DNA from 3 places in the Bacillus sp. C1 genome. Region 2 is predicted to be linked to each of the others. Evidence: predicted binding sites of a transcription regulator. Region 2 holds the regulator's gene; each other region holds the start of a gene.

Region 1 (3,372 bases), on a different contig from region 2:
TATTCTTTTCTTGCTCTACTCAATTTGTCGCAGCGACAAATACACCATTGTGAATACTAATAATTTTGAACAACCTGTTTTCTATCCTGATAGACAATATTTCCATCTACCATTGTAAAAATAGCTGGAGTCTCTTTAATTTCTGTCACAGGTACACGAAATAGATTCCGGTCCAATACAACAATATCAGCTAACTTTCCTTCTGCTATTGTTCCAAGTTCATCCTCACGAAATATACCAATGTGCATAAAGTATGAATAATTGCATACTACTTGTCACTTTTATAAATAAAAAGAGAAAGTTAGCTCCTAAAAGCTAACTTTCTCTTTTTATTGCTCTTCCAACGATGTAACATCTACTTGTACCGTTTCATTTGGTGTTTCCACATCATGGACATTTGCGATTCCACGTCCCTCATCACAACTTTCAATCCAAACCGGTACACCATGGTAAGTTACATCAATTCTACTTGAAGATGACAAAATTTGTTTTACACGCTTTACGTCCATTCGACATCTCTCCTTCTACTTATGACACTCCTTTCTATCTTTTCATATTTCTTTGAAATATATTCCATAAGAAAACGACGTACATTTCTACACGTCGCTTCCTATAATATTCAAATTTTTAAAAATAATACTTTTAAAACTTCACTTACTTTCTCATTATGCACTTGATAATATACTTCTAAGCCACGTCTTTCAAAACGAACAACTTTATTCTGCTTTAACTTTGTTAAATGTTGTGAAACAGTAGATTGTGGAATTTCTAAAACTTCTTGCAATTGCGTTACGTTACAAGTGCCACGTTCCATGAGCTCCATTACAAGACGAAGACGGAGCGGGTGGGCTAATGCTCGTAACATTTGTACATCCTCTTCTGAAATACGACAATCAAATTGATTTTGGTTCATAAAGTTCCCCTCATTTTTTCATTTTTATTTTCTCTTTATTTATTTTTATATATCTGTTTTTAAATTCCCTGTTACGACACAACTTTATCAACCTAAAATAAAAATTTATTTCCTCCTTTGATCAACATACACTTCAAGAAAAAAGCCCCTTGTTGATTTTGAATATTATACTACACGACTTATTGAAAAAGCAAAACATACAAATAAGAATACCTTGCTTCTAAAAGCTGTTTTCTCAAGCCTTTCGTTATATTTTTCACCTAAAATCCTTTCTGTAATCATATGGTAAATTATTACTTTGAAATGATATATAAATATAATCTTTTTCGTTCTCCTGTTGACCTCCTTCTCAATATTGGGTGCAACCCAAATTTGTGTATTCAAATAGATACGATTCCTCTTTTTGTCCAGTTTATGAACAAAATGTAGCAGTTTTTTTACAGTTAAAACTATTATGAGATAAGTATACTTTTTTACGTTGACAATAGTGTTGAACGGGAATATACTTAGCGATGTAAGGTGATTGTGAATTCTTTCACAAATAATGTGAATTTCTTCACAAATTATAAATAGGAGTTGTCATTATTATGAGTACTTGGACACAAATTTATGATCCATTAAACAATATTTGGTTGTCAGCAATTGTCGCTGCTCTTCCAATTCTGTTCTTTGTTCTTTGTTTAACAGTCTTTAAGATGAAAGGCTATTTATCAGGACTTTATAGTGTAATTTTAGCAATCATTCTTTCCATATTCGTTTACAAAATGCCTGCAACAATGGCCGTATCATCCGCTGCCTTTGGAGTAGCAGCTGGTTTTTATCCAATCTGTACAATTGTTATTGCAGCGATTTTTCTATACAAATTAACAGTAAAAACTGAGCAATTTAATGTTATTCGTGACAGTATTTCCAGTATTACAAACGATCGTCGTCTTCAAGTTTTATTAATTGCTTATTCATTCGGTGCTTTCTTAGAAGGTGCAGCTGGTTTTGGTGTCCCTGTTGCAATTACAGCAGCATTACTTGTAGGTATGGGCTTCAATCCATTAAAAGCAGCAGGTATTTGTTTAGTTGCAAATATTGCTGGCGGGGCGATGGGAGCAATGGGTATTCCAGTTACAGTACCTGCTCAACTAACACAAATAGACGCATTAACTGTTGGTCGTCAAACTGTAACATTATTACCTTTCATTAGCTTTGTATTACCATTCCTACTTGTTGCAATGGTAGATGGCTTTAAAGGAATTAAAGAAACTTGGCAAGGTATCCTTGTAAGTGGTGGTTCTTTCGCCATTACTCAGTTTGTTGTAACATACTACCTTGGTGCAGAATTAACTGATATTTTCGCTGCAGTTGTCAGCATGGTTGCACTTGCATTATTCCTACGTGTATGGCAACCAAAATCTTCAACTAAAACTGAAGAACAAGTAGAAAAACATAGCTACACAATGAAACAAATCTTATACGCTTGGTCACCATTTGCATTCTTAACTGCATTCGTAACAATTTTCAATTTACAAGCAATCAAAAATTTATTTGCTCCAAATGGTGCATTAGCAAACTTAGTATGGAATATCCAGATTCCTGGTTTACACAATCACGTTATAAAAACAACACCAATTGTAAATGTGGATACACCATTTGCAGCAATATTTAAGCTAGATGTATTCTCATCTACAACTACTGCAATCGTACTAGCAATTATCGTATCTTTACTTGTGTATCGCGCAAAAGGAAAACTGATTAAAGAACTAACTATTGAAACATTAAAAGAGCTAAAAGCTCCAATTTATACAATTTGTAGTGTAATCGCATTAGCTTATGTAACAAACTACTCCGGGATGTCTTCTACTCTTGGACTAGCTTTATCATCTACTGGCGATGCGTTCCCTATTCTTTCTCCAATCCTAGGTTGGATCGGCGTATTCTTAACTGGTTCTGTCGTATCAAGTGGTTCTTTATTCGCACCGCTTCAAGCAGTAACTGCAGCACAATTAGATATCGTACCTTCTACACTTGTTTCATTAAATGTAGTTGGCGGCACAATGGCAAAAATGGTATCACCACAATCTGTAGCAGTTGCTTGTGCAGCAGTTGGACTAGTTGGTAAAGAATCAGCTCTATTTAAAACAGCAATGAAATATAGTTTAATTTTCTTAGTTGTCATTAGTTTACTTCAACTTAACTCTATATTTAATATCTTTTAAAAAGTGGAAACGATCCCTTGGTTCACTTGTGAGGTGCAAACAAAGAAAAATCTCCCGTGGAACCATAGTACATTTAAAATAAAAGAGACCGACTTGAAAAAGTCGGTCTCTTTTATTTTAAATAATGTCACCTTCAATTAAAGCCTTCGTTAGTTGCATACAGTAGTTACCCTTATAATAGAGAAGTCCGCGTAGTATACGCTTATTTCCTTCCGCTCAAAATTATTGCATTTCCTAATACTTTTTTGTTCA
Region 2 (3,372 bases):
CTGCTTCTTTGTCATACCCAATTGAAACATCCTTTACCTGTAATACGTCATTTCCGCTTTGTTTTTCGATGTCAAAGTGGAACGATGCAGATTTAGAGTCACCTAAGGGCCTAGTTAGTAATTCCATTCGGTCTAATTGCTTACGGCGGCTTTGAGCACGTTTTGTTGTAGAAGCACGGGCGATGTTCTTTTGAACAAAGTCTTCCAGCTTAGCAATTTCCTCTTGTTGTTTTTCATAACGTTTCATTTCTTGTTCATATAATGCAGCTTTTAAATCTAAATATTTGCTATAATTTCCAACATATCGTCTACTTTCTTTATTAGAAATTTCATATACTTGTGTAACAAGCTTATCTAAAAAGTAGCGATCATGGGAGACGATTAAAATAGCGCCAGGATAGCCTTGTAAATATTGTTCAAGCCATGTTAGTGTATCGATATCTAAATGGTTTGTTGGCTCGTCCAAAATGAGTAAATCTGGTTTAGTTAATAGTAGTTTACCAAGAGCAAGTCTCGTTTTCTGACCACCACTTAACGTAGAAATTGTTGTTTGGTGTGTTTCGATAGGAAAACCAAGCCCACTTAAAATGGAGCGAATATCAGCTTCATATTGATACCCCCCCTGATCTTTGTAGTTTAACTGTAATTGATCATAATCAGCGAGTAATCTTTCGTATGTAGTAGCATTTGAAAAGTTCTCTTCTTTACCCATCTCCTGTTCTAACCTTCGAAGTTTCTTTTCCATTTGCTCTAGATGTGTAAAGACGGTAAGCATTTCATCCCAAATTGTTAAAGAAGTTTCTAAACCAGTATTTTGGGCTAAATACCCAATCGAAACATCTTTCGGTTTTATAATTTCTCCACCATCGTGGGATAATTCGCCGGCAATTATTTTTAATAATGTAGATTTTCCAGCACCATTTCGACCAACGAGTGCAATGCGATCTTTTGTTTGAACTTCCAATTTAATGTTTGCAAGAATTGTTTCAGCACCGTATAATTTTGAAAGCCCGTTCACTTGTAATAAAATCAATGTTTTCACCTCAACTAATTTCTTAACTTTGCCATGTTTATATTTCTCAATCATACTAAAAATAGTGTATAGTTTAAAATAAAGAGAGAAGTCTTTTCTCTATTATACAAGGAAAGTCATAAGTGCTAAACTTCTGTATTTGTTTTCAGTCTATGAACAAAGATAGGAAGAGAGGAGAGATTACATGGATCAGCAGAAGATTCCACAGGCCACTGCCAAAAGATTGCCTCTATACTATCGATTTATCCAAAACTTATCGCTTTCTGGTAAGCAACGTGTTTCATCAGCAGAATTGAGTGAGGCTGTAAAAGTAGATTCGGCAACAATTCGAAGAGATTTCTCATATTTTGGAGCGTTAGGGAAAAAGGGATATGGATATAATGTGAATTATTTACTATCATTTTTCCGGGAAACGCTCGATCAAGATGATATAACACGTGTAGCGCTTATTGGAGTAGGTAATTTAGGGACCGCTTTCTTACATTACAATTTCACGAAAAATAATAATACAAAGATTGAAATGGCTTTTGATGTCAATGAAGAGAAAGTTGGAAAAGAAATCGGAGGAATCCCTGTATATCATTTAGACGAATTAGAAGAGCGTTTAACAAATGATATACAAGTGGCAATATTAACAGTACCTGCTACTGTTGCACAAACTGTAGCAGATCGATTGGCCGAAACAAATATACATGGGATTTTAAATTTTACACCAGCACGATTAAATGTTTCGGAAAATATAAGAATTCATCATATTGATTTAGCTGTAGAATTACAAACATTAGTTTATTTTTTGAAAAATTATCCACAATAAAACGCAGAGGAATCCCTCTGCGTTTTATTGTGGCTTTTTCTTTGTGAATTTTATTAAGAGAAGTCGAAGTGCCAAATTAAAGTCAATTGTCGCCATAACAGCAAACAGCAGTGTCCAAAAGTTCCAGATTGTATCTGTAACGTTCGTGATTGCATAACGTGTAAAGACACATCCAAGAAGAAAATACAGTGCTGACATGAACAATGGTGAGTTCCTCATATTTTAAAATCCTCCGATAAATCCTTGCATTTGCTCTGCTTTTTTAATCATTTCTTGTATTTGATCGTTACTTATTATTACTTGAGTGATTGCAACTAATGTATTCATTGCAACATGAGCCATAATAGGAACGATAATTCGCTTTGTTTTCACATATAAGAAGGCGAATACAAGACCCATGGCAGTATAGACCAGTAGATGCGTAAAATCAAAGTGAATTGCTGCGAACACAAGGGAACTAATAATTGCAGCGATAAAGAAGTTGAATTTTTTATAAAGTGTACCAAATAAGATTTTTCTAAAGACAATCTCTTCTAAAATAGGACCGATTATTGATATAACAATCAGGAACCAAGGTGTCGTCCTTGCGATATCCATTAACTGTGCTGTATTTTCAGAACCTGGCTTTATGCCTAGTAAGTGCATTTCGATTGTACCTGCAATCGTTTGAGAAAAGAGAGCTAAAAAGAAACCAATAAAGATCCAGCCAATTGTGGCAGGAATAGTAGCACGTTTTGTATTTAAGTGCCGATCGCGAATGTCTGTTCTGAGGAGCAAAAGTACAATGCATAATGCGATGAAAAAGCTAATGATTGCCCAGTGTCCAGTTAGTATTTGTAGTTTTTCTTCTCTAGTGAACCCCCTGTTATCATATAGTCCAGTTTTCAGAAGAAGTGGTAATCCAACAATGCCTGATAACTGCATCAGAATGTATGTAACTATAATCCACCAATATTGTTTTTTCAAACGGTTTAACCATCCTTTCTAACTCTAGTGTATGGGATAGGGGAGGATAGCATGTAAATACCCACCCGAAGATACATCATGTGAATGCATATTATGATTTTTTTGTAAATTTTTATTTGAAAATGAAATAGCAGACAGGAAAAAGTTGTATGTATAGAGAAAACAACTTAGGGTGTCTTTCATATTGTAACATACGATAAGTAGAAACGCAGATTCATATCGCAAAGGCTGTAATTAGAAAAAATGAGAATTGAATAATACAGACAAGAATGCTTATATAGAAAAGCTTATAGAGTAATTTGCGAAAAAATTATGATTTTTTTACTTGCAAAAGAAAATTAGATTATTTATTATTATAAGTGTGTTAGCACTCAAGGTGATTGAGTGCTAATAAGGAAAACTTACATAGGAAAATGAGGAGGTTATTGTTCATGCTAAAGCCATTAGGTGATCGCGTTGTAATTGAGCTTGTTCAAGCAGAAGAAAAAACAGCAAGTGGTATTGTATTACCAGACACTGCAAAAGAAAAACCACAAGAGGGTAAAGTTATTGCAGTAGG
Region 3 (3,372 bases), on a different contig from region 2:
TGTGCTCCAAATATGGTATAACTCTCATAACATCCTTCTGTATGGAATTCAAACAAACTTTCTTCTAAGCAATTTGTTACACTCAATATGTTCACCTCGCTAAGATGACAGAATTTTTAATACTTTTAAGACATTCGATAAAAAACAGAAATATCCTTGTATATTTTAAATAAATATACGTTTTTTCGCGGTAATTAAAGGTAATATTCCGATTTTTTGTCAAATATATCGAATTTTGACGAATATTCATTGGAAGCGATTTCTTTTATTAAAACGAAAAAGCACTCTTAAAAATAGAGTGCTTTTTCTATAAACAATCCTTTCCCAACAAAAGAAGTATATTTGGGGATATACAAAAAACGGAAAAGGGATTTATATATATTTATATAAATTCAGAAGCAGTTTCCCGCTTCTGAATCAAGTTACTTATAATACTGGAGCCATTGTTTCTTTTAATATTTTTACAGAATGAGCAAATTTCGCTTTTTCTTCTTCATTTAATTCTAGCTCAACGATTTCACGTACACCTTCGCGGTTAATAACAGCTGGAACACCTACGTAAGCATCTTGTTCACCATATTGACCGTCAAGATAAGCAGATACAGTTAGTACACTGTTTTCATTATTTAAGATTGCTTTTGTTACGCGAAGTAGTGACATACCAATTCCGTAGTAAGTTGCTCCTTTGCGCTCAATAATATGGTAAGCGGCATCGCGTACATTTACGAAGATTTCATCTAAATCTTTTTCTTTATACTGTTTATTATTTGCTAAGATTGTTTCCAGCTTTTGTACACCTACAGTAGTGTGGCTCCAAACTGGAAGTTCAGTATCACCATGCTCACCAATGATATATGCATGTACGTTACGTGGATCTACATCTAAATAATCACCTAACATATAGCGGAAACGAGCAGAGTCTAAAGTTGTACCAGAACCAATTACACGTTCTTTTGGTAATCCAGATTCTTTCCAAGTTACATAAGTTAAAATGTCAACTGGGTTAGTTGCAATTAAGAAAATACCATCAAATCCAGTATCCATAATACTACGAACGATTTGCTTGAAGATTTTTGCGTTTTTCTCAACTAAGTCTAGACGAGTTTCACCTGGCTTTTGTGGTAATCCAGCAGTGATACAAACAAGATCAGCATCTTTACAATCTGCATAGCTACCGCTCCATACTTTTGTTGGTGATGGACAAAATGGTACCGCATGGCTTAAGTCCATTGCTTCCCCTTCTGCCTTTGCTTCATTTACGTCTACAAGTACAAACTCCTCAGCTACACCTTGGTTAATCATTGAGTAAGCATAACTACAACCTACAGCACCTGTTCCTACTAATACTACGCGATTAATACCTTTTTTCATGGTAATTTCCCCTCTCTATTGTTCACATCTATTATTGTTTAAGTAATTAATTAAAATACTAATTTAATGTTGTTTAACTTCCTTACACACATATTGTAGCATGAATTATTGTGAAAGAATTCACAAATTATGACCTATTTGTGAACTTTTTCACAGATAGGAGAAAGTGATTATATCAAGTGTGGAATCCATTTCAATGAGAGCGTTTTCTTTAGATTGTGAATAAATGAATTGTAGCTTATTTCCAAGCATTTATCCTGCTATTTCCGTTTTAAAACAAGACTGTTTATAAAAGAAGAGCATGTTTTGATCAATCTTTTTCAAAACATGCTCTTCTTTTCGTTTATCAAGGTTAATTACAGTAAGAAGCTCTCCAATATGCCTCTTATATAAACACAATTTGATTTTCTAACAGATACATTATCGTTAGGAAGGATAGACAGAGACCTTCACTCATTTTCTCCTTCTGTTTTCACATGGAATGGGGCGAAAAAAGACACTGACCGCTTCTATCCATGGCCGGATGCTCTCATCCATCTGAAAAGAATGGTTTGATGTTCGTTTTTAAATTTTGATTTATATATAAAACCATATGATTCAATCATTACATTTTCTTTCTTATTTTTATATAGATTAGAATTGCAATCAAAATAATGAGCAAACTGCCTCCTGCAATCATCCACAGTTCTAACATAGATGACGATGTAGGCGTTTTTGCAATACTTTCTTTTTCTGCTAGTTCTTAAGGAATCCGGTGTCCTCTCACTAACATTCTATGTGTATGAACCCCATAAGGCGTACATGTAAGCAATGTCGTATAATCCTGATTCTCCACAACCATTAAGTCCTCTACTTCATTCGGTAAAACCACTTTAATTCGATCAACTTCATAAGCAAGAACGTTGTCTAATGAATGGATATAAAAAACATCCGATTCTTTCAGCTTATCTAAATCAGTAAATAACTTAGCTGAAGGTAATCCCCTATGTCCTGTTAATACCGTATGTGTACTTTCTCCGCCTACTCTAAATATCCTACTCCGCGGCTCAGGGCTTCTTCAGATGTTCCTTGATAAATGGGAAGTTTCACATCGATTTTTGGTATTTCGACATATCCCATAACATCGCCAATACTTAACACATCTGCATAAGACTTTTGATTCCCTGCCTGCTTTTCCGCAAATGGATCTGAAAGCGATTGTGTCGATTTCTGAACTTGTTTATTATATTCCTTCGCCTTTTCTTCACGACGTTCGAGTTCTTTCTTTTGAAGTTCTTTTACTTTCGTATCAAAAGAGCTTATCTGAGAGTAATGTGTTCTTGTTGCTAACCAATCACTTACTTATCGTTGGATATAAGAAAATACTAAGGCCTAATAAAAAACACATCCAAAAATGATATTCCGTTTCATAATATGCCCCTTTAATTGTGCTAAAATGTCGAAAAGAGGAAGCTACCTGCTCTTCCTCTTTTCGCATGCTATTACTCTAATTCTCTACAAATTTAGTTATTCGCAGCCATTAATGCGATACCTACTACAGAGAATAAGATTGTTCCCATACCACCTGTTGAAGGAAGGATCCAGCCGCTCTTATTATTTTCTACATTTAATTTAATTGTTTGATGATCTTATCAATTGTTACATCGATTGGATCTCTTAACAATTGATAAGATCCTGTTGAGCCGTCTGCATTTGTATAAGTTCGTGCTTTTGTCTCAACGATTTGATAATTTCCATAAGGGATATTATTCCATGTGATAATACCATTAGCATCTGATACACCTTTTACTGGTTGTCCTTCTACCACTACCACTTTACCGTCTTTATCGCGTAATTCAAACTCTGCACCTGCTAATGTTTTTCCATCTGCGCTATCTACTTTTGTTAATGTGATGCTACTAGTTGTTGGTGTAACAATAACTGGTTTTGTTTCCTCTTCACCCGTTACATCGTTTTTGTTTGTAAAGTCAATTGTTGCTGTATTCGGGATCTCTGTTCCTG

What was found. Region 2 encodes Rex, which represses fermentation and respiration genes when NADH is low (regulators of the CRP and FNR family bind a similar motif). Its sites were predicted from a motif close to TTGTGAAATATTTCACAA; they were not measured.
Region 1: the regulator Rex is predicted to act here: its motif matches at 1,437-1,454, upstream of ACX5JI_RS18480 (lactate permease LctP family transporter).
Region 3: the regulator Rex is predicted to act here: its motif matches at 1,480-1,497, upstream of ACX5JI_RS24060 (L-lactate dehydrogenase).

Annotation. Positions count from the first base shown of each region.
Region 1 covers NZ_JBTMZT010000007.1:72,877-76,248, forward strand. Annotated here, with positions in the region: gene ACX5JI_RS18465 (amidohydrolase family protein) at 57-248, opposite strand; gene ACX5JI_RS18470 (acid-soluble spore protein H) at 330-509, opposite strand; gene ACX5JI_RS18475 (ArsR/SmtB family transcription factor) at 620-913, opposite strand; gene ACX5JI_RS18480 (lactate permease LctP family transporter) at 1,501-3,120, shown strand; gene ACX5JI_RS18485 (class I SAM-dependent methyltransferase) at 3,323-3,372, opposite strand, start outside.
Region 2 covers NZ_JBTMZT010000024.1:4,096-7,467, forward strand. Annotated here, with positions in the region: gene ACX5JI_RS26100 (ABC-F family ATP-binding cassette domain-containing protein) at 1-1,033, opposite strand, end outside; gene ACX5JI_RS26105 (redox-sensing transcriptional repressor Rex) at 1,218-1,847, shown strand; gene ACX5JI_RS26110 (YdiK family protein) at 1,872-2,066, opposite strand; gene ACX5JI_RS26115 (CPBP family intramembrane glutamic endopeptidase) at 2,070-2,813, opposite strand; gene groES (co-chaperone GroES) at 3,245-3,372, shown strand, end outside.
Region 3 covers NZ_JBTMZT010000016.1:1,792-5,163, reverse strand. Annotated here, with positions in the region: gene glgB (1,4-alpha-glucan branching protein GlgB) at 1-86, opposite strand, end outside; gene ACX5JI_RS24060 (L-lactate dehydrogenase) at 427-1,371, opposite strand; partial or broken gene ACX5JI_RS24055 (class C sortase) at 1,976-2,781, opposite strand; partial or broken gene ACX5JI_RS24050 (isopeptide-forming domain-containing fimbrial protein) at 2,874-3,372, opposite strand, start outside.